DNA from 3 places in the Saccharopolyspora sp. NPDC045941 genome. Region 1 is predicted to be linked to each of the others. Evidence: riboswitches for the same ligand, from Rfam matches in the RefSeq annotation. Region 1 holds a riboswitch; each other region holds the start of a gene.

What was found. Region 1 has a riboswitch for cobalamin ahead of metE (5-methyltetrahydropteroyltriglutamate--homocysteine S-methyltransferase). Riboswitches for the same ligand answer to the same signal wherever they lie in the genome.
Region 2: linked by a shared signal. The riboswitch ahead of AC07FN_RS36125 (HoxN/HupN/NixA family nickel/cobalt transporter) and the one ahead of metE (5-methyltetrahydropteroyltriglutamate--homocysteine S-methyltransferase) in region 1 are both predicted to bind cobalamin.
Region 3: linked by a shared signal. The riboswitch ahead of cobN (cobaltochelatase subunit CobN) and the one ahead of metE (5-methyltetrahydropteroyltriglutamate--homocysteine S-methyltransferase) in region 1 are both predicted to bind cobalamin.

Annotation. Positions count from the first base shown of each region.
Region 1 is NZ_JBWKKU010000004.1:190,581-200,539, reverse strand. It holds gene AC07FN_RS05035 (dipeptide/oligopeptide/nickel ABC transporter permease/ATP-binding protein) at 1-90, shown strand, start outside; gene AC07FN_RS05030 (oligopeptide/dipeptide ABC transporter ATP-binding protein) at 87-1,103, shown strand; gene AC07FN_RS05025 (hypothetical protein) at 1,156-1,281, shown strand; gene AC07FN_RS05020 (serine hydrolase domain-containing protein) at 1,342-2,493, opposite strand; gene metE (5-methyltetrahydropteroyltriglutamate--homocysteine S-methyltransferase) at 2,619-4,895, opposite strand; cobalamin riboswitch at 5,028-5,266, opposite strand; gene AC07FN_RS05010 (RNA polymerase sigma factor) at 5,516-6,010, shown strand; gene AC07FN_RS05005 (methylated-DNA--[protein]-cysteine S-methyltransferase) at 6,010-6,627, shown strand; gene AC07FN_RS05000 (2OG-Fe(II) oxygenase) at 6,624-7,352, shown strand; gene AC07FN_RS04995 (Ada metal-binding domain-containing protein) at 7,349-7,600, shown strand; gene AC07FN_RS04990 (hypothetical protein) at 7,601-8,125, shown strand; gene AC07FN_RS04985 (DNA-3-methyladenine glycosylase I) at 8,154-8,804, shown strand; gene AC07FN_RS04980 (sigma-70 family RNA polymerase sigma factor) at 8,902-9,780, shown strand; gene AC07FN_RS04975 (hypothetical protein) at 9,799-9,959, opposite strand, start outside.
Region 2 is NZ_JBWKKU010000064.1:131-10,089, reverse strand. It holds gene AC07FN_RS36155 (pyridoxal-dependent decarboxylase) at 141-1,571, shown strand; gene AC07FN_RS36150 (histidine kinase) at 2,279-4,129, shown strand; gene AC07FN_RS36145 (LuxR C-terminal-related transcriptional regulator) at 4,081-4,719, shown strand; gene AC07FN_RS36140 (DMT family transporter) at 4,915-5,832, opposite strand; gene AC07FN_RS36135 (LysR substrate-binding domain-containing protein) at 5,924-6,778, shown strand; gene AC07FN_RS36130 (DUF1876 domain-containing protein) at 6,829-7,098, opposite strand; cobalamin riboswitch at 7,353-7,477, shown strand; gene AC07FN_RS36125 (HoxN/HupN/NixA family nickel/cobalt transporter) at 7,555-8,610, shown strand; gene cobA (uroporphyrinogen-III C-methyltransferase) at 8,756-9,959, shown strand, end outside.
Region 3 is NZ_JBWKKU010000122.1:979-10,065, reverse strand. It holds gene cobN (cobaltochelatase subunit CobN) at 203-3,817, opposite strand; cobalamin riboswitch at 3,912-4,098, opposite strand; gene cobG (precorrin-3B synthase) at 4,185-5,402, shown strand; gene AC07FN_RS44945 (precorrin-8X methylmutase) at 5,435-6,061, shown strand; gene AC07FN_RS44940 (precorrin-2 C(20)-methyltransferase) at 6,058-7,578, shown strand; gene AC07FN_RS44935 (cobalt-precorrin-6A reductase) at 7,566-8,321, opposite strand; gene AC07FN_RS44930 (cobalt-precorrin-5B (C(1))-methyltransferase) at 8,372-9,087, shown strand, end outside.

The sequences.
Region 1 (9,959 bases):
AGGTTCCACGCGGTGGCCTGCCACCACCCGGCGATCGACCTCACCGCCGACCGGGACCACGCCTCGGCGGCAGCACAGGAGCGGTCATGACTTCCCCAGAACCCGAAAACCTCGTCGAGCTCGCCGACGTCCACGTCGTCCACAAGGCGCGCTCCGGCGGGCTGTTCCGCCGCGACCGGGTGCACGCCGTCACCGGCGTCGACCTGGTGGTGGCGGCCGGCGAAACCGTCGGCATCGTCGGCGAATCCGGCTGCGGCAAGTCCACCCTGGCCAAGGTCGTGGTGGGTCTGCAGCAGCCGACCAGCGGCACGATCTCCTTCCGCGGCAAGGACATCTGGTCGCTGCCCGCCGCCGGGCGCCGGGCCGCGATCGGCGCCGAGGTCGGCATGGTCTTCCAGGACCCGGCCACGGCGCTCAACCGGCGCCTGCCGATCCGCCAGGCCCTGCGCGACCCGCTGGACGTGCACGGGCACGGCAGCCGCCAAGAGCGCGAGGCGCGGGTGCGCGAACTGCTGGACCTCGTCGGCCTGCCGGCGAGCGTGGCGAACCTGCTGCCGGGCCAGATCTCCGGCGGCCAGCGGCAGCGCGTCGCCATCGCCCGGGCCCTCGCGCTGCGCCCCCGGCTGCTCGTCGCCGACGAACCCACCAGCGCTCTCGACGTCTCGGTGCGCTCGCAGATCCTCAACCTGCTGCTCGAACTGAAGGAACAGCTGGGCCTGGCGCTGGTGTTCGTCTCGCACGACATCCAGACCGTGCGGCGGATGAGCGACCGGGTGGTGACGATGTACCTCGGGCGGACCGTCGAGCAGATCCCGGCCGGCGCGGTCGCCGCCGCCCGCCACCCCTACACCCGGGCGCTGTTCTCGGCGACGCCCGGCCTGCTGTCGCCGATCGAGCCGATCCCGCTCACCGGCCCGGTGCCGTCGGCGACGAGGCCGCCGAGCGGCTGCCCGTTCCGCACCAGGTGCTGGCGCGCCGACGAGACCTGCGCGGCGGAGATGCCGGACCCGCAGCGCGACGCGACCGGCCACGCGTTCCGCTGCCACCATCCCGCTCCGGCGGGCACCACCGACCTCGAACTCGCCGCTGAAGCCCTGTCCTGATCCGGCACGGAAGATCGGGATCCCGCCCCGGGCGGGTTGGACGCGGCACACCATGTCGACCGCGTTCATCACGACGTACACTCAGCCTCCCTACGGGGCGATCAACGCCGGGTTGAACGTGTCCGGATACGTGCTGGCCACCTACGTCTTCACCCGGTCGGACAACGCGGCGGCATAAGTCGGCGGATCTGCCGCTCCGGCGGGCCGTGCGGTTGGCACGGCCCACCGGGCTACCGGTTCACGCCGTCGCGGCCGCGTGCACGGCTTTGAGCAGGCGGTCGTTCTCCGGGGCCGCGCCGCCCGGGAAGGCGAAGCGGCGCCGGTTGTAGCCGTAGGCGAGGCCGCTGCGCGGGTCGGCGATGGCCTGCGAACCCGCCGCTCCGCTGTGCCCGAACGCGCCTTGGCCGAGGAACGGGTAGACCTCGACCGACGCGGAGAAGCCGAGCCCGAAAGCCTTGTGCTGACGGGAAACGAGGTCGTAGCCGATCGAGTGGATCTGCGCGAAGGCCGCGGCCGTGTCCGGCTTCAGCAGCGGTGCCTTCCCGCCGATGCCGGTGGTCGCGGCCGCGTACATCCCGGCGAGCCCGCGCGCGGAAGCGACGCCACCGGCCGACGCCTGGCCCTTGGCCCGCACCACCCGGTGGTTCGGCATCTCCCACAATTCCACCGCGTCCGGGTGGTTCCGGTTCATCGCGATGCCGTTCAGGCTCTCCGGGCCGGTCGCGCCCGCCGTCAGCGCGGCCTGCTGCTCCGCGGTGGGCTCCATCGGCAGGGTGGTCAGGAAGCGCGGCTCCTGCTCTTCCGGCAGCCCCAGGTAGAAGTCCAGGTCGTGCGGGGCGCGGACGCGCGTCTCGAAGTGCTGCTGCAGCGTTTCGCCGGTGGCGCGGCGGACCACCTCGCCGACGAGCGCCCCGATGACCAGCGCGTGGTACCCGAACGCGGTGCCCGGGCGCCAGTACGGCCGCTGGGCGGCGAGCCGCTCCGCGATGACCCGGTCGTCGGCGACCTCCTCCAGCGACAGCCCCGCGTCCGCGCCCACGAGCCCTACGCGATGCGACAGCAGGTCGCGCAGGACGATGTCCTTCTTGCCCTCGGCGCCGAACTCCGGCCAGTAGTGGCTCACCTGCTGGTCCAGGTCGAGCACGCCGTCCTGCACCAGCAGCGCCGCGACCAGGTACGCCGCGCCCTTCGTGGAGGAGAACACGCCGGTCAACGAATCCCCGGTGATCTCGGGGCCTACCCACAGGTCGACGACCCGCTCACCCGCGAGGTGGGCCACCAGCTGGGCCGCGTAGTCACCACCCTCGGCCGTCGCCACGGCGGCGAACTCCTCCCGCACGGATTCGAATCCGGCGGCAACGGTGCCCTGCGGCGTGCTCTCCTGCGACATCGGCACTCCATTCGCTCGATCTGGTCCTGACCGGATCAAGTTGCCGCATCGCGGCGAAAATTCCCGGCAGATCGGACCGTTTCGCGGGCGGCGCCACCGGTGCGGCGCCGCCCGCGGGCCCGGCGTCAGCGCAGTTCGGCCGCCGCCGCGACGAGGTTCTGCAACGCCGCCTCGACCTCGGCGTAGCCGCGGGTCTTCAGCCCGCAGTCCGGGTTGACCCACAACCGTTCCGCCGGCACCGCCGCCAGCGCGGCCCGCAGCAGGTCCACGACCTCGGCGGTGTCCGGCACGCGCGGCGAGTGGATGTCGTACACCCCGGGCCCGACGCCGTGGCCGAAGCCGACCGCGTTGAGATCGTCGAGCACCTCCATGCGCGAGCGGGCGGCCTCGATGCTGGTGACGTCGGCGCCCAGCGCCACGATCGCGTTGATCACGTCGCCGAACTCCGAATAGCACAGGTGGGTGTGGATCTGGGTCGAATCGGCGACGCCGCAGGTGGCGAGCCGGAAGGACGTCACCGCCCAGTCCAGGTACTCCCCGTGCGCTGCCCGGCGCAGCGGGAGCAGTTCGCGCAGCGCGGGCTCGTCGACCTGGATGACCCGGATGCCGGCCGCCTCCAGGTCGGCGACCTCGTCCCGGATGGCCAGCGCGACCTGCTTCGCGGTGTCGGCCGGCGGCTGGTCGTCGCGGACGAACGACCACGCCAGGATCGTCACCGGGCCGGTGAGCATGCCCTTGACCGGCTTCTCGGTCAGCCGCTGCGCATAGCTCGCCCACTCGACGGTGATCGGTGCCGGGCGGGAGACGTCGCCGTAGAGGATCGGCGGGCGCACGCACCGCGAACCGTAGGACTGCACCCATGCGTTGTCGGTGCTGGCGAAGCCGTCCAGGTGCTCGGCGAAGTACTGCACCATGTCGTTGCGCTCCGGCTCGCCGTGCACCAGGACATCGAGCCCGAGCCCTTCCTGCAGGCGGATCACGCGCTCGATCTCGTCCTGCATCCGCCGCCGGTACGTCGCCTGGTCGATGCGGCCGGCGCGCACCGCGGCGCGCGCCTTGCGGACGTCCGTGGTCTGCGGGAACGATCCGATCGTCGTGGTCGGCAACGGTGGCAGGTTCAACGCCTCCTGCTGAGCCGCGCGCCGCGTGTCGTACTCGCCGCGCTGCGTGTACTCCGGCCGAAGCGCCTGCAACCGAGCGCGCACGCGATTGTTCCGGACCCGGTCCGCGCCGGCGCGGTCGGCGATCGCGGTGCGCGCCTCGGCCAGCTCGTCGGCCACCGCGTCGCGGCCCTCGCGCAACGCGCGGCCCAGCACGACCACCTCGCGGACCTTCTGCGCGGCGAAGGCCAGCCAGGACTTCACCTGCGGGTCGATGCCGGTCTCCGCGTCGACGTCGTAGGGCACGTGCAGCAGGGAGCACGACGAGCTGACCGCGACCTCGTTCGCCGAGCCGAGCAGCGTGGCAGCGGTCGCGAGCGCCTTGTCGAGATCGGTGCGCCAGACGTTTCGCCCGTCGACGAGCCCGGCCACCAGGGTCTTGCCGCTCAGCCCGCGAACCGACGACAGAGCGTCCACTGTGGACTTACCGGCGACGAGGTCGGCGCCGATCGCTTCGACCGGGCTGGACGCCAGCACCTCCAGCGCCTCGCCGAGATCGCCGAAGTACCCCGCGACCAGCAGTTTCGGCCGCTCCGCCAGATCGCCGAGCCGCCGGTAGGCGGCACGCAGGGCGGCGAGTTCGGCCGGCGAGCGGTCGGCGGCGAAGGCGGGCTCGTCCAGCTGCACCCACTCAACGCCGGCGCGGTGCAGCTCGCCGAGCAGCTCCGCGTAGGTGTCCAGCAGCGCGTCCAGCCGGTCCAGCGGCCGGAACGACTCCGGCGCGCCGTCCGCGGACTTGGCCAGCAGCAGGAACGTGAGCGGGCCGACCAGCACCGGGCGGGTGGTCACGCCCAGCTCCGCGGCCTCCCGGTACTGCTCCACGGGAGTCCGGTCGGCCAGCGAGAACTGCGTGTCCGGGCCGATCTCGGGCACCAGGTAGTGGTAGTTCGTGTCGAACCACTTCGTCATCTCCAGCGGCGGCTCGGACGCCACGCCGCGCGCCATCGCGAAGTAGGTGTCCAGCGGGCCCAGCCCGAGCTTCGCGAAGCGCGGCGGGATCGCGCCGAAGGTGACGGCGGTGTCCAGCACCTGGTCGTAGTACGAGGACGTGTTGCCCGGCACCGAATCCAGGCCCGCGTCCCACAGCGACCGCCAGGTCTGGACGCGGAGTTCGCGCGCCACCGCGCGCAGCTCCGCCTCGCCGATGCTGGACGACCAGTAGCGCTCCAGCGCGCGCTTGAGTTCCCGGTCGGGGCCGATCCGGGGGTATCCGAGTACGGTAGATCCGATCTTGCTGGTCAAGGCCCTCTCCTCGCGAGCTCGACGGCAGATGCCCCGAGGTCCGGGAAGGCGCAGGCGGCCCGGCTCGCACCGCGCGGCGCGAGCCGGTCGTCCGCCGGGTCCTCCCGCGAGACCCCGGACCGCGCGCACCGTCCGGTGCGCGCACCGGTGGCAGGTCTTCGGACTCGCGGGCGCGTCCCGGCCGGAGCCGGGGTTCCTAGTGGCCGTCGCTTCCCAGGCACGCGTGCCCAGTGCTGTGCCCGGTCTGGGACCGGGGACGGCGTTCGTTCCCACTCACCGCTGCGGGGCAGTCCCGGATTCGCACCGGGTTCCCTCTTGCCTCGTCCACCCCGCTCCAGGGAGGCGGACGAACCACCAGCACAACGGAGGCTACCGATCGGGGGGCCGTTGACAAGGGCCGGTGACGCGCCCGGCCCGCGCCAGGCGGCCCCCGCGACCGGCGATCCCCGGGCTGAACATGATCTTCCGGCCCGCCGCCGCACCTCCGGTGAGACGCTCGTCACGCGGCACCGTCGCCGGCGGCCCGCTCCCGAAACGCGGGATGGCCACGTCCGGGTGACGATCGTGGAAACGGGGCGATCCGCATCTCACGTTTCCGCGGCGCGGGGCGTCTACGGGGAGTGAAAGTGAGACCGTTCGAGCAGATCGTTGACGAGTACGGCCCGATGGTGCTGCGAGTGTGCCGGGCCGTGCTCGGACCGGCCGACGCCGAGGACGCGTGGTCCGAGACGTTCCTGGCCGCACTGCGCGCCTACCCGGAGCTGGCCGAGGACACCAACGTGGAGGCGTGGCTGGTCACGATCGCCCACCGCAAGGCGGTCGACGTCACCAGGGCGACGGCCCGCCGGCCGGTGGTGGTCGAGCGCCTGCCCGAGCGGCCCAGCACGACCGGCCGCCCGGAGGACTGGGACGGCGACCTGTGGGCCGCGCTGAGCGCGCTGCCGGCCAAGCAGCGCATGGCGGTGGCCTACCACTACCTGGCCGGCCTGCCCTATGCCGAGATCGCCGCGATCCTCGGCGGCAGCACCGATGCCGCCCGGCGGGCCGCCGCGGACGGCATCAAGACCCTGCGCACGACCTACAGACCCACCACGAGCGTGGGGAGGGAAGCGTGATGATGACGATCCACGAATCCGACGACAGACACCTGTTCGACGCGCTCCCGGCGATCGACTTCAACACCAGCGAGCGGCTGCACATCGACCTGGTGAGCGCGGCCCAGCGGGAAGGGCTGCTCGACGTCGCGTACCGCACCGTCGGCACCCCGGTCGGCGAGCTGCTGCTGGCGGCCACCGAACGCGGCCTGGTGCGGGTCGCTTTCGATCGACAGGGGCACAGCTCGGTCCTGGAGTCGCTGGCCGAGCTGATCAGCCCGCGCATCCTGCGGGCGCCGGCCCGGCTCGACGAGGCGGTCCGCCAGATCGACGAGTACTTCGCCGGGCGGCGACGGACTTTCGACCTGCCGCTGGACTGGCGGCTCTCGCGCGGGTTCCGGCTCAACGTGCTGGAACACCTGCCCGACATCGGCTACGGCCGCACCGCCAGCTACGCGGAGGTCGCCGCCGCGGCGGGCAGCCCGCGGGCGGTTCGCGCGGTGGGCACCGCGTGCGCGACCAACCCGCTACCGGTGGTGGTGCCGTGCCACCGCGTCGTGCGCTCGGACGGCACCTCGGGCGGGTACGTCGGCGGCGCGGAAGCCAAGGAAACCCTGCTGAACCTGGAGGCGGCATGAGCACGTCGAAGACGGACCGGTACGCGAAGCGGGTCGCGGCGGCGGACTGGGCGGGAGTCGCCGCCGAGGTCAACGACTACGGTTGCGCGCTGCTGCCGCAGTTGCTGACCGTCGCCGAGTGCGAGCGGATCGCGGCCCTGTGGGACGAGCCGGAGCACTTCCGGGCCACGATCAACCTGCGCCGCCACCGCTTCGGGGACAACGGCGACTACCACTACTTCGCCGCGCCTTTCCCGGAACCGGTGGAGAAGCTGCGGCAGGCCCTCTACCCACGGCTGCTGCCGATCGCCCGGGACTGGGCCGAGAAACTCGGCCGGGAACCGGAATGGCCGGACACCCTCGACGAGTGGCTGGACATCTGCCACCAGGCCGGGCAGGCCCGTCCCACGCCGATCCTGCTGCGCTACGAGCCGGGCGGCTGGAACGCGCTGCACCGGGACCTGTACGGCGACAAGGTGTTCCCGCTGCAGGTGGTGATCAACCTCAACGATCCGGGGACCGATCACACCGGAGGCGAGTTCCTGCTGGTGGAGCAGCGCCCGCGCGCCCAATCCCGGGGCACCGCGACGCTGATCCCGCAGGGGCACGGCCTGGTGTTCACCACGCGCGACCGGCCGGTCCGCTCGGCACGCGGCTGGTCCGCTTCCCCGGTGCGGCACGGGGTTTCGCCGGTGCGTTCCGGGCGACGCCACACGCTGGGGCTCGTCTTCCACGACGCGGCATGACGACGTACACGCTGGTCGGAGCCGACGGACGCCCGTACGAAAGCGTCGTGCCGGGCCGCTTCGGCGGCTACCGGCGCGGCCGGATCTACGGGCGGCTGGACTGCCCGTCGGCCGCGCGTGCCATCGCCGACGGCGGATACGTGGCGCACCGGGTGTTCTTCGCAGACGAAGCCACGGCACGCGCGGCTGGCTACCGGCCCTGCGCGGTGTGCCTGCCGAAGCGGTACCAGGAGTGGAAGGACGGTTAGATGCCGATCGGGCGAAACCGCTCGCCGCTGGCGGGCGAGTCCAAAGTGGAGTCCGGGCTTCCACCACCGCACAGCGAGATCGAGCTGGCGACGGTGGTGGGCCTGCTCGCCGGACTGCGGCCGCGGGTGACCTCGATCGTCATCGGCTGCTCGCGGGACGCCCCGTCCCGGGCGACCGCCGATGCCGTCGAGCGGGCGTGGAGCGAGCGGGGCGGGCACGTGCTCGACGTGGTCGACTGGCCGGAGCACGCCGCGTCGTGGCTGCGGCAGGCGCGGCGCTTCACCGAGCCGGGTCCGGACGCGTGGGTGGTGACCGGGCAGCTCACCGGCTGGGTGCAGATGGGCCGTCGCCTTCTGCACTCCACCGGCTGGGACCCGGCCCGTACGATCGGCACCGCAGCACTCGCCAGCGACGACATGATCGCCGCGGGCGGCGTGGGAACCTTCGACGGGCTGCGCGGCGCGGCCCGCGACGGCGGCACCTGGGAAGTGGTCCGCACGATCCTCGTGCACCGCCCCGCATGACGACCGAGAAACCGAGGAGAACGAGACAGTGAGTCCCGCAGCGGCAGACACCACGACGACCGACACCGGGGTCGTGATCGGCGAGGACGGGTTGGCGCGGCCGCCGTGGGCTGCCCGCGATCCCCTGCTGCGCGAGTACTACGACACCGAGTGGGGCATGCCCGTGCACGGCGAGCAGGCCCTGTTCGAGCGGATCAGCCTGGAGGGCTTCCAGGCGGGGCTCTCCTGGGCGACGATCCTGCGCAAGCGCCCGGCCTTCCGCGAGGCGTTCGACGACTTCGACCCGGACACCGTCGCGGCGTACACCCAAGAGGACGAGGCACGGCTGCTCGGCAACGCGGGGATCGTGCGCAACAAGGCCAAGATCCGCGCGGCCGTCACCAACGCCCGCGCGACCATCGAACTCCGCGCCGAGGAAGGGCTGGAAGCATTCGTCTGGTCGTTCAAGCCGGAGACCACGCCGCGCCCGCGGACGATGGCCGAGATCCCCACCACGTCACCGGAATCCGTTGCGTTGTCGAAGGCGTTGCGCCGCAAGGGTTTCGCGTTCGTCGGCCCGACGACGATGTTCGCGCTGATGGAAGCGATCGGCATCGTCGACACGCATCTCGTCGACAGCCATCGCCGCGGCACCTCCGGCATCTGGCCGCACCCGGACGGTGATGCCGCGGCGAGCTGACAGATCCTCCGGGAGTGCGCCGGCGGCCGCGGCGTGTCACATCGGCCGCGTCCGGCGGGTCACTCCTACGACACGACGTGACGGAGGAATGCGGCCGATGGACGAGAAGGACTTTCTGGCGGATCGCTTCGAGGCCCACCGCGGGCACCTGCGGGCGGTGGCCTACCGGATGCTGGGCTCGCTGAGCGAGGCCGACGATGCGGTCCAGGAGGCCTGGCTGCGGCTCAGCCGCTCCGACTCCGCGGAGATCGAGAACCTCGCCGGCTGGCTGACGACGGTCGTCGGCCGGGTGTGCCTGAACATGCTCCGCGCGCGGACGGCGCGCCGCGAGGAGCCGCTGGACGTGCACGTGCCCGATCCGATCATCAGCGGCCCGGACGCCATCACCCCGGAGCACGAGGCGCTGCTGGCCGACTCCGTCGGTCTCGCGCTGCTGGTGGTCCTCGAGACGCTCACGCCCGCCGAACGGCTCGCCTTCGTGCTGCACGACCTGTTCGCGGTGCCGTTCGACGAGATCGCGCCCATCGTCGGGCGCACCTCCACGGCGACCCGCAAGCTCGCCAGCCGGGCCCGCGGCCGGGTGCAGGGCGCGGCCCCGGCGCCCGACGCGGACCTGGCCCAGCAACGCGAGGTCGTCGACGCCTTCCTCGCGGCCGCGCGTGCCGGGGACTTCGATGCGCTGCTCGCCGTCCTCGACCCGGATGTCGTGGTGCGCACCGACGGGGGCTCGCTGCGCCCAAGCGTCATGCGGCGCGGCGCGAAGGAGGTGGCGGGTGGCGCGGTCGTCTTCGCGCAACTCGCCGAGGCGACCCGGCCCGCGCTCGTCAACGGCGCACCCGGAGCGGTGGCGATCTCCGACGGCCGGCCGATCTCGCTCGCGGCGTTCACGGTCGGCCGCGGCAAGATCGTGGAGCTCAACATCCTCGCCGACCCGGATCGCCTCCGCCGCCTCGACCTCACGTTCCTCGACGACTGACCGGAACGGGCCCCGGGGTCAGTGCGCGAACGCCGTGCCGGCGGCCGGGGCCCGGTCGACCTCCGGCCGGTACACCATCAGCACCGACGCCGCGCCGATCCACAGCGCGAACACGATCCCGGTCACCAGCCCGGCGACCGAGACGAAAACGCTGGGCATGTAGAAGGAGGTGACGCCGG
Region 2 (9,959 bases), on a different contig from region 1:
GCTGGCGCGCATCACCTCATCCAGACCCGAATCCAGAGCCGATTCGGCTCCCCAGAGCATCCCGGCAACGTGGAGGCGGAGTCGGCGGCCGCTGGTTTTGGTGGGGTGGGCGTGCGAAGCTGGCTGGGATGAGCGGGCACATGTCTTCTGAGGAGTTCCGGAAGTACGGCAGGCAGGTCGTCGACTGGATCGCCGACTACTACTCCGGCGTCGAGCGGCATCCGGTCCGGTCCCAGGTCGGGCCCGGCGAGGTCCGGGCGCAGCTCCCGGCGCACCCGCCCGAGGAGGGCGAGCCGTTCGAGCGGGTGCTCAGCGACCTCGATGCCGTGCTGGTGCCGGGCGTCACGCACTGGCAGCACCCGAACTTCTTCGCCTACTTCCCGGCCAACGCCACCGGCCCGTCGATCCTCGGCGACCTGCTCTCCAGCGGGCTGGGCGTGCAGGGCATGGTGTGGGCGACCAGCCCGGCGTGCACCGAGCTGGAGACCGTCGTCGTGGACTGGATGGCGGAGCTGCTGGGCCTGCCCGAGCACTTCCGGACCGACGCCGTCGGCGGCGGGGTAATCCAGGACTCGGCGTCCAGCGCCGCTCTTGTCGCCTGCCTCGCCGCGCTGCAGCGGGTCAGCGACGGGCAGGTGGCGAGCCGGGGCATCACCCGGCGGCACACGCTCTACGTCTCCGCGCACACCCATTCGTCCCTGGAGCGCGCGGCGCGGATGGTGGGCATCGGCGGGGACAACGTCCGGATCGTCGACGTCGACCCGGACACGCTCGGCATGGACCCCGAGCACCTCGATGCGCTGATCGCCGAGGACCTCGCCGCCGGCGCGGTGCCCACGCTGGTGTGCGCGACGATCGGCACCACCTCGACGACGGCGATCGACCCGGTCCGCGCGGCCGGCGAGGTGTGCCGGGCGCGCGGGGTCTGGCTGCACGTGGACGCGGCGTACGCGGGCGTTGCCGCGGTGTGCCCGGAACTGCGCTGGATCAACGACGGCGTCGCCGAATTCGCCGATTCGTACTGCACGAACGCGCACAAGTGGCTGCTGACGAACTTCGACTGCAGCCTGCTGTGGATGGCCGACCGGCGGCCCATGGTCGACGCGCTGTCGATCCTGCCGGAGTACCTGCGCAATCCGGCGACGGCGTCCGGTGAGGTGATCGACTATCGGGACTGGCAGGTGCCGCTGGGCCGCAGGTTCCGGGCGTTGAAGCTGTGGTCGGTGCTGCGCTGGTACGGCGCGGAGGGGCTGCGCGAGCACATCCGCGCCACCGTCGGCCTGGCCCAGGAGTTCGCCGACCGGGTCCGCGACGACCCGCGGTTCGAGTTGCTGGAGCCGCATCCGCTGGGCCTGGTCTGCTTCCGGCCGCTTTTCCCGGAGCTGTCCACCGAGGACGCCAACGACCGGGTCTACCGGCTGATGGAATCGCTGAACGACTCCGGCGAGCTGTACCTGACCCACACCAAGGTGGACGGCCGGACGTTGCTGCGGCTCGCGGTCGGCTCGCCGCAGACCGAGCGGCGGCACGTGCTCGCGGCCTGGAAGCGGATCCAGGAGGCGATGGGCTGACCTGCCCGCGAGCAGCGCGTGCCCGATCAGCACGAGCACGTGCACCGGAGCGGGCCAGTCGCCGGCCGAGGCGGCTTGGAGGGCGTGGAGCGCGGCGCCCGGCGCGGTGAGGTCGCCGATCGGTTGCAGCGGGCCCGGAATCGCGGCCAGCGGCAGGCCGGGCAGCAGCAGCGCCGCAGCGAGTGCCGAACCGGTGCGGCGCGGCAGCGCTGCGGTCAGCAACCCGCAGCTGAGCAGAGCGAGCGCGGTGAGCGCGCATGCGACGAGCACGGCCATGGCTCGCTGTGGCGGCATGATGGCCGTGGCGGTCAGCGACAGCCCCGCGAACGCCACCAGGTGAGCGAGGAACGCGGCAACCGGTTCGGTGCACCGCCGCAGGCCGGCGGCCGCGATCATCAGGGCGACGACGATGGCCGCGGGGAGCCCGATCGCGGGTGCGAGGAGGCAGGAGAGCGCCGAGGCGATCGCCGGCGGTTGGCGGGGCAGCCTCGCCAGCTCCGCGCCGACGCGGTTCCCCAGATCATCCACAGTGGACAGGTCTTCGCTGATTGCCATGACCTCGACGCTAGGAACGCCGCGTGCCTGAGGGTATGCGGCCTGCTGCCGTTCGAGGGGGGCTTCCGGCCCGTTCGGGAGTAGAGCTAGCTCCACCTCCATGCGGCAGGCACGGGCAGTGCTTTTCCGCCGGTGCCGGAGAAGATGGACTCATGCGAAATCGGGCACGACAACGTGCGACAACCGCCGGGCGCGGGCTGGTGCTCCTGCTGCTGGCGCTGCCGGGGCCGCTGCTGTTCGTGCTGTACCTGTTCGGTCTGGGTGTGGCGTCCATCGGCCTGCTGTCGCCGGGGGAGTGGCTCATCGGACGCTGCCGGGCGGCCGCGAACCTCGGCCGGCGGCTGGCGCGTGACTGGGGCGGTGTCGAGGTGCCGGTGCCGTACCGGCCTGCCCCGTCGGAACCGCAGCCGGACGCCGAAGGCTGGTACCGGCACGACAAGGCGCTGTACCGGAAGCCGCGCATCCCGCGCTACCTCGCGCGCGTCGTGTGGCTGGCGGAGGACCCGGCGACGAACCGGGACCTGAACTGGATGCTGCTCAACACGGTCGTCGGCGCGGTGCTGGGCCTGCTGGCGGTGCTGGGCGGCCGGACTTTCCTGCGGGCGCACGGGCTTTGGACCCGGATGCTGCTGAGCCCGGTTCGGCCGCGCCCTTGGTGGGAACGCGTTGTGCACGGGTTGCACGCCCTCTGGCACCTGGCGGTTCTCGGCCTGCTGGCCGTGGTGAACCTGGTCGCGGGCGCGGTCCTGGTCGTCATCTTCGCCCTGACCCACCTGCTGGGCGCTTTCCTGTGGTGGCCCTGGTGCAACCGGGTCGCCCGGCTGCTCGCGGGTCTGGGCCGCAGCCTCGCCGGGAAGTGGTCCGGGGTGCCGGTGGACGAGGTCTACCTGCCCTTCGTCGCGCCCGTGCCCACGTCCGACGGGCTCTACCGGGCCGGCCGGATGCTGCGGAAGTCGCCGAGACCCGCGATCAGGCGGGCCCGCTACCGCCAGGCGATGACCGATCCGGCCAGCCCGCGAGACCTGCTGTGGCTGCTCGGCGACGGCCCGGTCACCGCCGCGCTGCTGGCTCCGCTCGCGGCGCTGTGCTGGGTCTTCGGCTGGGGCTTCTGGATCCCGTTCTGGGTCCGGTTCGGCGGCCTGTTCTTCGACGTCGGGCGGCCGTGGGCGGAGCTGCCCGCCCCGGCGAAGTGGCTCGCGGAAACCCCGCTGGCCGGGTTCCCGCTCGGACTGGCCGCCGGGGCGGCGGTCGTGGCGCTGGCACCGCCGCTGGTTCGCCTGCACGGCCGGTGGACCCGCCTGCTGCTGGCGCCGACCGGGAAAATCCTGCTGACGCAACGGGTTCGGCGGCTCGCCGAGACCCGCGCCGACGCGACCGAGGCCGAGGACACCCAGCTGCGCCGCATCGAGCGCGACCTGCACGACGGCGCCCAGGCCCGGCTGATCGCGCTGGGGCTGAAGCTCGCCGCCGCGGAGCAGCTCCTGGACAGCGACCCGCAGCGGGCCAGGAAGTTGCTGGGCGAGAGCAAGGCCGAGTCTGGCCAGACCCTCTCCGAACTCCGCGCCCTGGTGCGGGGAATCCGCCCGCCGGTGCTCACCGAGCGCGGCCTCGTCGACGCCGTGCGCGCGCTGGCCCTCGACCTGAGCGTGCGGATCGAGGTGTCGGCGGACCTGCCCGGGCGATGCCCGTCCGCAGTGGAGTCCGCGGCCTACTTCGCGACCCGGGAGCTGGTCACGAACGCGCTGAAGCACGCCGGGGCGGAGGAGATCCGCGTCGAGCTGGGTTACCGGCGGGAGTCGTTGCGGATCGTCGTGACCGACGACGGCTCGGGCGGGGCCGACCCGGACCGCGGCAGCGGGCTGCGGGGAATCCGGCGCAGGCTCGGTACATTCGACGGAACATTGCACCTCAGCAGCCCGCCCGGCGGTCCGACCCGGGCGACGATGGAGATCCCGTGCGCGTTGTCCTCGCAGAAGACCTCTTCCTCCTCCGAGACGGCCTGACCACCCTGCTCGCCGCGCACGGCTGCGAGATCGTCGCCGCCGTGGAGACCGGTCCCGAGCTGGAGCGCGCGCTGCTGGAGCACCGGCCGGACGTGGCGGTGGTCGACGTGCGGCTGCCGCCCACCCAGACCGACGAGGGGCTGCGGGCCGCGCTGGTCGCCCGGCGCGAGATCCCGGGGCTGCCGGTGCTGGTGCTGTCCCAGCACGTCGAGCAGCTCTACGCCCGCGAACTCCTGGCCGACGGCACCGGCGGGATCGGCTACCTGCTCAAGGACCGGGTGTTCAACGCGGAGCAGTTCATCGACTCGGTGCGCCGGGTCGCCGCCGGCGGCACCGCGATGGACCCGGAGGTGATCTCCGCGCTGGTCGCCCGGCGGACCACCCCGCTGGAGCGGCTGACGGAGCGGGAGCGCGAGGTGCTGTCGCTGATGGCCGAAGGGCGCTCGAACGCGGCGATCGCCGGGCAGCTGTTCATCAGCGAAGGCGCGGTGAGCAAGAACATCGCGAGCATCTTCGGGAAGCTGGGCCTGGAGACGTCCGACGACACCAACCGCAGAGTGCTGGCAGTGCTGGAATACCTCAAGCAGTGAGGGGTTCGCGAGCGCTGTTGCAGCGGCTGCTGGGGGGCGTTCTGCGCGCCGTTTCGCTCGAAAACGGCGTTAGCCACGCCTGAGCGCGCCGCTTTCGCGCGAAACCGCCGCCCGCACCACGCCGCTTCGAGGGCAGAGCGCCGTAGCGCATCCCTGCGCCGCATCCGGAAGAGCGTCTGCAGCAACCGAAAACGCTCACGCCGCGGCGGGCGCTTCCGCGAGTTCTCGGGACTTGGGCTCGCGGGCCGGGTCGGGCCTGGTGCCGAGCACGCACGCCACGGCCCCTAGGGCCATTCCCAGCACGGCGGTGAGGGACGGCGTTTCGCCCAGGATCGGCCAGGACAGCAGGGCGGACACGGGTGGGACGATGCAGAACAGGGCGGTCGTCCGGCTCGCGCCGCCAACCGCGATCGCCCGCAGGTAGAACGCGGTTCCGGCCACCGATCCCGCCAGGACCAGCCACAGCAGCACCGCGGTCGCCTGCCCCCAGTGCGTGACGTGGCCCTGCTCGAACACCGCGATCACGCCGACCGCCAGCGCCGCCGCGCCCGACTGCACGGCGCCGCCGGCCCGGACGTCGACCCCGGCGCAGTACCGCTGCTGGTAGAGCCCACCCGCGGAGAAACCGAGCAATCCCAGCAGGGTGAGCAGGATTCCCGGGTTCACCGCGCCGTCGGCGAGCACCTGGCCGCCGAGCGTGACGACGACGGCGAGCACGCCGAGGACGAGCCCGATCGCGCGGATCCGGCTCAGCCGCTCGCCCAGGAATCCGGCCGCGAGCGCCGCGGTGAGCACCGGGTTCATGGCGAGCACCAGCGCGGTCACCGATGCCGGGACCCCGACGGCCATCCCGCCGTAGCACCCGGCGAACTGCGCTCCGCTGGTGAGGATTCCGGCGACGGCGGTGTGCCCGAACCGCTTGCCGCTGGGCCAGGTCGCGCGGGAGCAGACCGCGATCGCCGCGAACACCGCCGCGGCCAGCGCGAGCCGCACGGAGGTCAGGAGGAACGGGGGAGCGGCGCCGACACCCAGCTTCCCGGTGGGGAATCCGCTGGCCCAGATGACGACGATCGGCGCCGCCAGCGGCAGCGGGATCGAGCGGGTGCTCTGCATGATCCCAAGCCTCGCCCGCCCGGCCCGGCCGCGTCCAACGACGATAAGTAATCACGATCGATTTCAATTGCTGATCGGTTAGGGTGGTCGCATGGGTGCAGTGCTGGACATCGTCGCGTTGCGCAGCATGGTCGCGGTCGCCGACTGCGGCGGGTTCCACCGGGCCGCCGCCGCGCTGTCCCTGACCCAGTCAGCGGTCAGCCAGCACCTGCGCAAGCTGGAGCGGGTGCTGGACCGGAAGCTGGTGGTCCGGGAGGGGCGGCAGGCCAAGTTCACCGCGTCCGGAGAGCTCCTGCTGGCGGAGGCGCGGCGCATCCTCGGCGCGCACGACGAGGCGCTGCGCCGGCTCGGCGCGGAGGAACGCCGCACGCTCGTCTTCGGCTCCACCGAGCACGCCGCCGACCGGCTGCTCCCCGAGCTGGCGACCCGGATGCGAGCCGCCTTCCCTGCGTTCGAGGTGCGGTTCCGCCTGGACCGGACGGCGCGGCTCGCGGAAGCGGTGGACCGCGGCAGCATCGACATCGCGCTGCTGATCGACCCGTCGGTCGGCGGGCGGAGCCGGGACGCGGGCTGGCTCCGGCTGGACTGGTACGCGGCACCGGACTGGGCGCCGCCGGGCCCCGGCGAGCCGCTGCCGATGGTCGTCTTCGACGAGCCGTGCACCACGCGGCGGCTCGCGGTCGACGCGGTGACCGGGATCGGCCGGCATCCGGACCTGGTGTGCGAGGCCGCCGATCTGGCCGGGGTGCTCGCGGCCGCGCGGTCCGGCCTCGGCGTCGCGCTGCTGCCGTCGGCGAAGCCGCGCCTGGAAGGGCTGGTGGTGCGCGACGACCTCCCGCAGCTGGATCCCGCGCCGCTGCGGGTCCGGGCCCGCCCCGGACTCGACGACGACCTCGCGGACCTCGTCGCGAAGACGGCGCGCGAGGTGGTCGAAGCGCATTCGTGAGACATGCCGGAGGGCGCCCCCGACGGATCGGAGACGCCCCCGGCTTCGCGTCAGGCGGGCAGGTGCACGCGGCGGTGCAGGCGCTCGCCGATGTCGCCGGCCGCGTTGTCCAGCAGCTTGTGCGCCAGTTCGAACAGGGCGCGGGCGATCGCGATCTCGTCGCCGATCTGCGGTACCTCCGGGTCGTCCGGGTGGCGGCGCGCGGTGCCGTGCCCGTGCAGCGCCTGACCGCCCGGAGTGGTGAACCCCACGTCGGCGGTGGTCTTCGCGCCCGCCTCCACGACCTGCAGGTTCAGCGTGATGGTGTGGGTCTCGTTCATGGTCGCCTCCTGTCCCCGTCGGCCCGCGTTCCCGCAGGCTCTTGAGGTCGCCGTAGCCCAAGCATGCGCTGGCCGACCAGAGCAGCGGAAGACCGGTGTTCACCCGTCCGGGTCGCCCCGTTCGGCCGCGCAGACCGGTAAGCGCGACGTACCCAACCGGCCCTCGTCGCCAAACAAGGCCTCCGCCGTGATCGACTTCACCCGGGGTTTGACCTCGGGTCGCGGGGCAGGCAAGGATACGGCCGCCGACAGTGCAGGAACCCGGTGCGAATCCGGGACGGTCCCGCCACTGTGACCGGGGAGTGGGCCCCACTCGTTGCCACGGCTGCGTGCAGCTGGAAGGCCGGGGTGCCGCGTCGATCCGGGAGTCAGGAGACTGCGTGCCGGCCCCGCGCCGCGCCGCGGCGTGCGGACACCGAGCCCCTCGGGCGGGAAACCCAGGAGGTCGGATATCCCATGTCTCGGGATGCCGAAGAGAGTCGGCCGCAGGCCGGTTGGGGCGCCATCGAGCGCCGGAAAGCAGCGGTCGTGCTGGCCGCCGTCGGAGTGCTCCACCTGGCGGGTTGGGGCGCGTACCTGCTGCAGCAGCAGGAGTTCGGCGCCGTGGGAGGGCTGGCCGCCGCGGGGATGACCGCGTACCTGCTCGGATTGCGCCACGGGTTCGACGCCGACCACGTCGCGGTGATCGACGACGCCACGCGGCTGCTGATGCAGCGCGGCAGGCGACCGGTGTCGACCGGCATGTGGTTCGCCCTCGGGCACGCCAGCGTCGTGCTCTTCCTCGCCGTCGCGGTCGCTTTCATCGCCGGGCCCGCCGCGCAGCAGTGGGCCGAGGAGGCCGGCGTCCGGGTCGCCACGGCGGTGGACCTGATCGTGATCGCGGTCCTGACCGCGCTGGCCGTACTCAACGCGCTGGTGCTGCGCGACGCCCTGCGGCTGCTGCGCCGCGCCCGCCGCGGCGCGGTCGACGAGGCCGAGGTCGAGCTGGTGCTCGGGCGGCGCGGCCTGCTCGCCCGGGTGCTGCGGGGGCGGATGCGCAACGTGGCCCGCTCCTGGCACCTGTTCGGCATCGGGCTGCTGTTCGGGCTCGGCATGCAGACCGCCACCGAGATCACCGTGCTCGCCATGGTCTCCCCGACCGAGCACCTGTCCGCGATCGCCGTGCTGAGCCTGCCGCTGCTGTTCGCCGCCGGAATGTGCACAGTGGACAGCGTGGACGGCATGCTGATGTCCCGGGCCTACACGTGGTCGCTGGCGCGGCCGCTGCGGCGGTTGAAGGTCAACGTGACGACCACCGCGCTGACGGTGGTGCTCGCCGCGGTCGTCGCGCTGGTCGTCCTCGCCGGGTTGCTCCAGGAGCTCGGCGCGTCCTTCGCGGAGCCGGTCGCGGCCATCGGCGACCACTTCGAGCTGCTCGGCTATCTGACGCTGGCCGCTTTCATGGCAGTATGGGGCGGCGCCGCGCTCTGGTGGAAAGTCGCCGCCCGCGGCGACGACGCGGAACGCGCGTGACCGGCGTCCACCGGCCGTGCCAGGTGGCGCCCCGAGGTCAGGCCGGTGATCGTGAGCCACGACGAGGTGGCCTACCGCGTGGCTGCGCCCCCGAGCACAAGGCCCCGGCGAGTTCGCCGGGGCGGAGCCGACATGGACTACGGACATGACCAAGCACACTGAACAGCACTACTTCGCCGGGCTCGACCTCGCCGGGAAGCGGGTGGTCGTCGTCGGCGCGGGCACCGTCGCGCAGCGCCGGGTCCCGCGCCTGATCAACTCCGGTGCGCTGGTCGACGTGATCGCGCCGGAGGCGACCCCGGCCGTCGAGGCGATGGCCGAGGCGGGCGACCTGACGTGGCACCGGCGCCTCTACGCCGACGGCGACCTGGAAGGTGCTTGGTACGTCGTGGCGTGCGCGACCGGGGCCGAGGTGAACGCCGCGGTCGCGGCCGAAGCCGAGCAGCGCCGCATCTTCTGCGTCCGCGCCGACGACGCCTCGCAGGGGACCGCCGTCACGCCTGCGGTGGCCCAGCACGGCGGGCTGCTGCTCGGGGTGCTGGCGGGCGGCGACCACCGGCGTTCCGCCGCCGTGCGGGACGGGCTCGTGGAAGCGTTGCGCACCGGCGTGGTCGACGAGCGGTCCGAGCCGCCGGCGCCGGGCGTCGCGCTCGTGGGCGGCGGCCCGGGCGACCCGGACCTGATCACGGTCCGCGGGCGCCAGCTGCTGGGCCGCGCGGACGTGGTGATCACCGACCGCCTGGCGCCGCGCGAGCTGCTCGAAGAGCTCGGCCCGCACGTGGAGGTGGTGGACGCCTCGAAGATCCCCTACGGGCGGGCGGCCAACCAGGACGTCATCAACTCGCTGCTGATCGAGCACGCCAAGGCCGGCAAGTTCGTGGTCCGGCTCAAGGGCGGCGACCCGTACCTGTTCGGGCGCGGGTTCGAGGAGCTGCTGGCGTGCGTGGAGGCCGGGGTCGCGGTGACCGCGGTTCCCGGGATCACCAGCGCTTTCGCGGCTCCCTCCGCAGCCGACGTGCCGGTCACCCATCGCGGCGTCGCGCACGAGGTCGTGGTCGTGTCCGGGCACGTCGGGCCGCACGACGAGCAGTCGCTGGTGGACTGGCCGGCGCTGGGCCGGCTGCGCGGCACCCTGGTGCTGATGATGGCGGTCAAGCGGATCCGGGAGTTCGCGGCCGTCCTGATCGAGCACGGCCGCGACCCGAAGTCGCCGGTCGCGGTGGTGCAGGAAGGCACCACGCGCAACCAGCAGACGCTCCGCACCACGCTCGGCGAGGTCGCCGACGCCGTGCGGGACGCGGAGATCAAGCCGCCCGCGGTGATCGTCGTCGGACCGGTGGCGGACCTCG
Region 3 (9,087 bases), on a different contig from region 1:
ACGCCACACCCACCCAACCTGCACAAACCAGGTTGAAAAAGGCTCATTGAAATTGAACCTCCAATTTCAATGGAAATTGCGGACGGTCAGCGTGGCTCGCCACGACACGCCGATGGCTGTGGACAATCTCCGCAATTTCAATGGAAATTGCGGGACGCCGGGGCGGGGTCTGGCAGCTCTGGCCCGCCCCGGGACCGGGTTGTCAGCGCTGGCCGGGGCCGTCCTCCAGATCACCTTCGGTCTGCAGGTAGACGTCCTGCAGCGCCTGCAGGGTGTCCGGGTTCGGCTCCTGCCACATCTGCCGGTTGGCGGCCTCCAGCAGCCGCTCGGTGATGCCGTGCAGCGCCCACGGGTTGGACTCGGTGAGGAACCGCTGGTTCTCCTCGTCCAGCACGTAGGTCTCGGCGAGCTTCTCGTACATCCAGTCGGCCACGACGCCGGTCGTGGCGTCGTAGCCGAACAGGTAGTCCACCGTCGCCGCCAGCTCGAACGCGCCCTTGTAGCCGTGGCGGCGCATCGCCGCCAGCCACCGCGGGTTGACGACGCGGGCCCGGAACACCCGCGACGTCTCCTCGGTCAGGGACCGGGTGCGGATCGAGTCGGGGCGCGTGCTGTCGCCGATGTAGGCCGCCGGGGCCTTGCCGGTCAGCGCGCGGACCGTGGCGATCATGCCGCCGTGGTACTGGAAGTAGTCGTCGGAGTCGGCGATGTCGTGCTCGCGCGTGTCGGTGTTCTTCGCCGCCACGGAGATCCGCTTGTAGGCGCTCTCCATGTCGGCGCGGGCCGGTTCGCCGTCCAGCTCGCGCCCGTAGGCGAAGCCGCCCCACACCGCGTACACCTCGGCCAGGTCGGCGTCGTCGCGCCAGTTCCGGCTGTCGATCAGCGGCAGGATCCCCGCGCCGTACGCGCCCGGCTTGGAGCCGAAGATCCGCATCGTGGCGCGTCGCCCGTCGCCGTGCTCGGCGAGGTCGGCGCGTGCGTGCGCCCGCACGAAGTTCTGCTCGTCCGGCTCGTCGAGGGCGGCGACCAGGCGCACGGCGTCGTCGAGGAGCGCGACCACGTGCGGGAAGGCGTCGCGGAAGAAACCGCTGATGCGGACCGTGACGTCGATGCGGGGGCGGCCCAGCTCGTCGAGCGGGATCGCCTCCAGCCCGTTGACCCGGCGCGACGCCTCGTCCCAGGTCGGCCGGACGCCGAGCAGCGCCAGCACCTCAGCGATGTCGTCGCCGGACGTGCGCATCGCGCTGGTGCCCCACACCGACAGGCCGACCGAGCGGGGCCAGTCGCCGGTGTCGGCGCGGTAGCGGTCGAGCAGGGATTCGGCGATGGCCCACCCCGTCTCCCAGGCCAGGCGGCTGGGCACGGCCTTGGGGTCGACCGAGTAGAAGTTGCGGCCGGTGGGCAGGACGTTGACCAGCCCGCGCAGCGGCGACCCGCTGGGACCCGCGGGAACGTACCCGCCTTCGAGGGCGTGCAGCGTCGCGGTCATCTCGTCGGTCGTCGCGGCGAGCCGCGGCACCACCTCGGTCACGGCGAACTCCAGCACCCGCACGACCGCGTCCTCCGCGCTGCCGAGGACCTCCCGGCACACCTCCGGCGCCGAATCCGGGCTCCAGCCGCGGTCCTCCATCGCCTGGACCAGGGCGTGCGCGCGGGCCTCGACGTCGTCGACCTGCTCCCGGGCGGCGCTGCCGTCCTCGGCGAGCCCGAGCGCTTCCCGCAAGCCGGGCAGCGCGGCGCTCTGCCCGCTCCACATCTGGCGCGCGCGCAGCATCGCGAGCACGAGGTTCACCCGGGCCTCGCCGGCCGGGGCGTCGCCGAGCACGTGCAGGCCGTCGCGGATCTGGGCGTCCTTGACCTCGCAGAGCCAGCCGTCGACGTGCAGCAGCATGTCGTCGAATTCCGCGTCGTGCGGCCGTTCGTCGAGCCCCAAGTCGTGGTCGAGCTTGGCGGCCTGCATCAGCGTCCAGATCTGGCTGCGGATCGCGGGCAGCTTCGCCGGGTCCATCGCCGAGATGTTGGCGTGCTCGTCGAGGAGCTGTTCCAGCCGGGCGATGTCGCCGTAGCTCTCCGCGCGGGCCATCGGCGGCACGAGGTGGTCGACCAGGGTGGCGTGCACCCGGCGCTTGGCCTGGGTGCCCTCGCCGGGGTCGTTGACCAGGAACGGGTAGATCAGCGGGAGGTCGGCGATCGCGGCGTCCGGGGCGCACGAGGCGGACATGCCCGCCGTCTTCCCGGGCAGCCATTCGAGGTTGCCGTGCTTGCCCAGGTGCACCATGGCGTGGGCGCCGAACTCGTCGATCAGCCAGCGGTAGGCCGCGAGGTAGTGGTGGCTCGGCGGCAGGTCCGGGTCGTGGTAGATCGCGATCGGGTTCTCGCCGAAACCACGCGGCGGCTGCACCATGAGCACGACGTTGCCCGCGCGGACGGCGGCGAGCACGATCTCGCCTTCTGGGTCCTGGGAGCGGTCGACGAACAGTTCGCCCGGCGGCGGTCCCCAGTGCTGCTCGATCGCGGTGCGCAGGTCCTCGGGCAGCGTCGCGAACCAGCTCGCGTACCGGCGCGCGGGGATGCGGACCGGGTTCCCGCTGAGCTGCTCCTCGGACAGCCAGTCGCGGTCCTGGCCACCGGCGGCGATCAGCGCGTGGATCAGCGCATCGCCGTCCTGGTCCGCGACGCCTGGCAGCGCGTCGGGGCCGTCCTCGGGGCCGATGTCGTAGCCCTGCTCGCGCAGCGCCCGCAGCAGGCGGACCGCGCTGACCGGCGTGTCCAGGCCGACGGCGTTGCCGATCCGGGAGTGCTTGGTCGGGTAGGCCGACAGCATCAGCGCCAGGCGCTTGTCCTGCGGCGGCACGTGCCGCAGCGTCGCGTGCCGGACCGCGATGCCGGCGACCCGGGCCGCCCGTTCGCGGTCGGCCACGTAGACCGGCAGCCCCTCGGCATCGTTCTCCTTGAAGGAGAAGGGCACGGTGATCAGGCGGCCGTCGAACTCGGGCACGGCGACCTGCGTGGCCATGTCCAGCGGCGACAGGCCCTCGTCGTTGTCCTCCCAGGCCTCGCGGCTGCTGGTCAGGCACAGTCCCTGCAGGATCGGGATGTCGAGTTCGGCGAGCGCGCCGACGTCCCACGCCTCGTCGTCACCGCCGGCGGAAGCGGTGGCGGGCTTCGTGCCGCCCGCGGCGAGCACGGTGACGACCAGCGCGTCCGCCCGGCCGAGCTGCTCCAGCAGCTGCGGATCGGGCGCCCGCAGGGAGGCGCAGAACAGCGGCAAGGCCTGGCCACCGGCGTCTTCGATGGCCTCGCACAGCGCGTTCGCGAACGCGGTGTTGCCCGCCATGTGGTGCGCGCGGTAGTAGAGCATGGCGACGGTCGGGCCCTCGGTGCGCCGCGGGGTCCGCTCCAGCACGCCCCAGGTCGGCGTCTCCGCCGGAGGCTCGAAGCCGTGCCCGGTGAGCAGGATCGTGTCGGACAGGAAGCGGTGCAGCTGAGCCAGGTTGTCCGGGCCGCCGTGGGCGAGGTAGCGGTGCGCTTCGGCGCACACCCCGCCCGGCACGGTCGAGCATTCCATCAGTTCCGCGTCCGGCGCCTGTTCGCCGCCGAGCACGATCACCGGGCGCGGGCCCGCGAGCAGCGAGTCCAGGCCCTCTTCCCAGGCCCGGCGGCCGCCGAGCAGCCGCACGACGACGAGGTCGACGTCCTCCAGCAGCGGGGGCAGGTCGTCCACGCCCAGCCGCGCCGGGTTGCCGAGCCGGTACTCGGCGTCGGCGGCTCGCGCGCTGAGCAGATCGGTGTCCGAAGTGGACAGAAGTAGGATCATGCGGATCGCTCCTCGGCGTGGCGACCGGCGTCGCGGGGCCTGGGCGCGCGTGCGCAGCGCATGACGGCACCTCTCTCGGGGTCCTCGCCCCGGTTCGTAGGTCGCGGCGACCGGAGTCTCCTGGCTCCCGGATCAGCGCTCGCTCCGTCTTCCCGTCCAGTTAGGACAGTGACTTCCTTGGAGTCCGCTCCCCGGTGACAGTGGCGGGACCGCGCCGGATTCGCACCGGCTTCCTCCACCGTCGCCGCTGAATGTTGCGACCACTCTTCGCAACGGGGCGATCTTACGTCAAGCGGCGCGGGCATGACGCACGTCGCACCCCGCTTGTTTTGCGTCCGCAACTACCTGGGTCCGTAGTATCAGCCGGGTGTTGCACAGAGCCAGACCAGAGCGGGACGCGTGTCCCGGCGCGCTGCGGGTGCACGAGGCAGCCGACGGCGGACTGGCCCGCATCCGCGTCCCGGGTGGTGTGCTCACGCCTCCCCAGGTCCGGGCGATCGCGGCGGCCGCGGCGCTCGGCGACGGCGGCGCGGAGCTCACCTCGCGGGCGAACGTGCAGGTGCGCGGACTGCCCGCGGGAGCGGAGGAGGAACTCGCCGCCGGGCTCCGGACGGCGGGGCTGCTGCCCTCGGCAACGCACGAACGGGTCCGCAACATCATCGGCTCGCCCTCGGCGGACGGCCGCGAGCTGGTCGACGTGCGGGCGGTGGCCCGGGAACTCGACGCGGCGCTCTGCGCGACGTCGTCGCTGGCGGACCTGCCCGGACGTTTCCTGTTCGCCATCGACGACGGCCGCGCGGACGTCATCTCGCTCGGCGCCGATGTCGGCCTGCTCGCGGAGAGCGCGGACACGCTGGCACTCGTGCTCGCCGGCGTGGATTCCGGAGTGCGATCGACCCCGGACCAGGCCGCCGGCGTCGCCATCGCCGCGGCGGAGGCGTTCCTGGCGGAGAAGGCCGAGCAAGGGCTCTCGGCTTGGCGGCTGGCCGAACTCGACGACGGTGCGCGCCGGATCGCCGATCGCCTCGGCGCCGTCCCGGCCGGGCTGGTGCCGTCGAACCGGCCGGCGACGCATTCGCAGGTCGGCGCGGTGGAACGGTCCGACGGAACGGTCGGGGTGGTGGCGGGAGCACCACTGGGCCGCCTGTCGCGGGACCAGCTGGATATCATCACCGCCGCGTCCGACGCCGCGGGCGAACTTCGCCTGACGCCGTGGCGGACCGTCGTCCTGCCCGGCTTGCCGCCGGAGGAAGCGGGGCGGTGGCTCTCGGAACTCGGCGCGCACGGCCTGCTCGTCGATCCGTCCTCGGCCGGTGCCGGGGTGACCGCGTGCGCCGGTCGTCCCGGCTGTGCGAAGGCGCGGGCCGACGTCCGCGAAGACGCCCAGCGCGCATCGGCGGGCGGCGCTCTGCCGGTGCATTGGTCGGGTTGCGAACGGCGCTGCGGCCGACCGCGGGGGCGCGTCGTGGAAGTGCTGGCGACCGGTGCCGGCTACGAGGTCGGTCTCGACGGCGAGACGCGGGCATCCGGCGCCGATGTCGACCAGGTATCCGCCGCGCTCGTCGCGGCACGGAGGACAGTGTGAACGAGAACAACGGGGCGACCCGCTACCGAGGGGTGCCCGAATACGTCCGGGAAGGCGCGGAGATCTACCGCCGCTCCTTCGCCACGATCCGCGCGGAAGCGGCCCTGAGCGGCCTGCCGCCGGAGGTGGCCGGGGTAGCGGTGCGGATGATCCACGCCTGCGGCATGGTCGACCTGGTCGACGACCTGGCGTACTCGGCGGACGCGGTGCTCAACGCGCGCGCGGCCCTCCGCGCCGGTGCGCCGGTGCTGTGCGACGCCGCGATGGTCGCCGCCGGCGTGACCCGGCGCCGTCTGCCCGCGGACAACGACGTGATCTGCACGCTGTCCGATGAGCGGGTCCCGGACCTGGCCCGCGAGCTGGGCACGACGCGCAGCGCCGCGGCACTGGAGCTGTGGCGCGACCGGCTGGCGGGATCGGTCGTCGCGATCGGCAACGCTCCGACGGCGCTGTTCCGGTTGCTGGAGATGATCGAGGACGGCGCCCCGAAGCCCGCCGCGGTGCTGGGGCTGCCCGTCGGCTTCATCGGTGCCGCGGAATCGAAGGAGGCGTTGGCGGCGCACCCCGCCGAGCTGGACCACCTGGTGGTGCACGGCCGCCGCGGCGGCAGCGCCATGGCGGTGGCCGCCATCAACGCGATCGCGAGCGAGGAAGAGTGAGCAGCAACGGCAAGGGCACGCTTTTCGGCGTGGGTCTCGGCCCCGGCGACCCGGAGCTGGTGACGGTCAAGGCCGCCCGGCTGATCGAGCGGGCCGAGGTGATCGCGTACCACAGCGCCCGGCACGGCAGGAGCATCGCGAGGTCCGTCGCCGAGCCGTACCTGCGGCCGGGGCAGATCGAGGAGGCCCTCGTCTACCCGGTGACCACCGAGACCACCGACCACCCGGGCGGCTACCAGGGCGCCATCGACGAGTTCTACGCGGACTGCGCGGCCCGGCTCGCGGCGCACCTCGACGCCGGGCGGGACGTCGTCGTGCTCGCCGAAGGCGACCCGCTCTTCTACGGCTCCTACATGCACATGCACAAGCGGCTGGCCGGCCGCTTCCGCGCCGAGGTCGTCCCCGGCATCACCTCGGTCAGCGGCGCGTCGGCGGCGCTCGGGCGCCCGCTGGCCGAACGCGACGAGATCTTCACCGTGCTGCCGGGCACCCTCCCGCCGGACGTCCTCGCCGAACGGCTCGCCACGACCGATGCCGCCGCGGTGCTCAAGCTGGGGCGCACCTTCGAAGGAGTGCGGCAGGCTTTCGAGAAGGCGGGCCGCCTGGACGAGGCCTGGTACGCCGAGCGCGCGACCACGGATCGGCAGCGCTTGCAGCCGCTCGCGGACGTCGACCCGGAAACCGTCCCGTACTTCTCGCTGGCGCTGCTGCCCGGACCGGCGAATTCGGACACCGCGCTCCACGCCGCCGCTGCGCCCGCCGACCGCGGCGCGGAGCGGGGCGAGGTCGTGGTGGTCGGGCTCGGCCCCGGCGGCCGCGAGTGGGTGACGCCGGAGGCGCAGGCGGCGCTCGCCGCGGCCGACGACCTGGTCGGTTACGCCCCGTACCTCGCCCGGATCCCGGACAACCCGCGGCAGCGCAAGCACGCGTCCGACAACCGGGTGGAGGCCGAACGCGCGGAGTTCGCGCTGGAGCTGGCCAGGCGCGGGTCGCGGGTCGCGGTGATCTCCTCCGGCGATCCCGGCGTGTTCGCGATGGCCAGTGCGGTGCTGGAGGTCGCGGCGGAGCGATCGGACGTGCCTGTGCGGGTCCTGCCGGGCATGACGGCGGCGCAGGCGGTGGCCAGCCGCGTCGGCGCGCCGCTGGGCCACGACTTCTGCGTGCTGTCGCTTTCCGACCGGCTCAAGCCGTGGGAGGTGATCGTCGAGCGGCTGCGCGCCGCGGCGTCGGCGGACCTGGTCATGGCGATCTACAACCCCGCTTCGCGCAGCCGGACCTGGCAGGTCGCGGCAGCCCGGGACGCGGTCCTGGAGCACCGCTCGCCCGACACGCCGGTGGTCATCGGCCGGGACGTCGGCGGCCCGGCGGAGAGCATCAAGGTGGTGCGCCTGGCCGACCTCGATCCGTCCGATGTGGACATGCGGTGCCTGCTGCTGATCGGCTCGTCGACGACGCGGCTCGCCGTCGGCGCGGACGGGCGCGACGTCGTGTTCACGCCGCGGCGCTACCCGGCGTGATCTCGTTGGCGCAGCGCGGAATCGAGCCAGGCGACGGCGTCCTCGACCGTCCCGGCCGAGGGCGCGGCGGGCTGGGGCGGCCGCTGGACCACCACCACCGGCAGCCCGAGTTCGCGCGCCGCGATGAGCTTCGCGCTCGTCATCGAACCGCCGCTGTTCTTGGTGACGACGACGTCGATGCGGTGCTCCCGCAGCAGGGCGAGCTCGTCGTCGACCGTGAACGGCCCGCGGGCGAGCAGCACCGTGGTGTGCGGCGGCAGCGGCGGTTCCGGCGGATCGACGGTCCGCACCAGGAACCGCAGGTCGAGCGCGGCGAAGTGCGCGAGGCCCTGCCGGCCGGTGGTGAGGAAGATCCGTTCGCCCAGCTCGGGCAGCAGCTCCGCGGCCGCCGCCAGGGACGGCGCCGCCAGCCAGTCGTCCCCGGGACCCGGCCGCCACGCGGGGCGGCGCAGCACCAGGATCGGGCATCCCGCGAGTTCCGCTGCCGCCACGGCGTTCTCGGTGATCGCGCCGGCGAACGGGTGGGTGGCGTCGACGACCGCGTCCACCTGCTCGCGCCGAATCCAGTCGGCCAGCCCGTCGACACCGCCGAAGCCACCGACGCGCACCTCGCCCGGCGGCAGCTTCGGCTCGCGGACCCGGCCGGCGAGGGAGGACGTGACGCGCAGGTCCGGCCGCTCGGCGAGCCGTTCGGCGAGCTTCCTGGCCTCGCCGGTGCCACCGAGGACGAGCACGCGGGTCATCCGACCCGCCCCGTTGTCGCTGCGAACCGCATGAGGAGCATTCTCCCGTTATGAGCGGGCGAGGGGAGGGATCGGGCCTCCGGTACGGCTGGACGACGGGGGCCTGCGCCACGGCGTCGACGGCGGCTGCCTACACGGCGCTGCTGACCGGGACGTTCCCAGATCCCGTCGAGATCGTCCTCCCGAAGGGGCACCGCCCGGCCTTCGCGCTCGCGCGCGAGCGGCTGGGCGACGGCTTCGCGACGGCCGGTGTGATCAAGGACGCCGGCGACGATCCCGACGTCACGCACGGCGCTCTCGTGTCGGTCACGGTCCGTCCTGCGGAACCGGGGCAGGGCGTGGTGTTCCGAGCGGGAGAAGGCGTGGGCACCATCACCAAGCCCGGTCTGCCGCTGCCGGTCGGCGAACCGGCGATCAACCCCGTGCCGCGGCAGCTGATCCGCGACGTCGTCGCGCGCGTCGCCGCGGAGCACGGCGGCAGCGGCGACGTCGTCGTCGAGGTGTCCGTCGACGACGGGGCGGAACTCGCCCGGCACACCTGGAACCCGCGGCTGGGGATCCTGGGCGGACTGTCCATCTTGGGCACCACGGGCGTCGTCGTGCCGTACTCGTGCTCGGCGTGGATCGACAGCATCCGCCGCGGCGTCGACGTCGCCCGGGCGGCAGGGCTCGAACACGTCGCCGGGTGCACGGGGAGCACCTCGGAGAAGGTCGCCGCGGAACTCCACGCGCTGCCCGGCGAGGCGCTGCTCGACATGGGCGACTT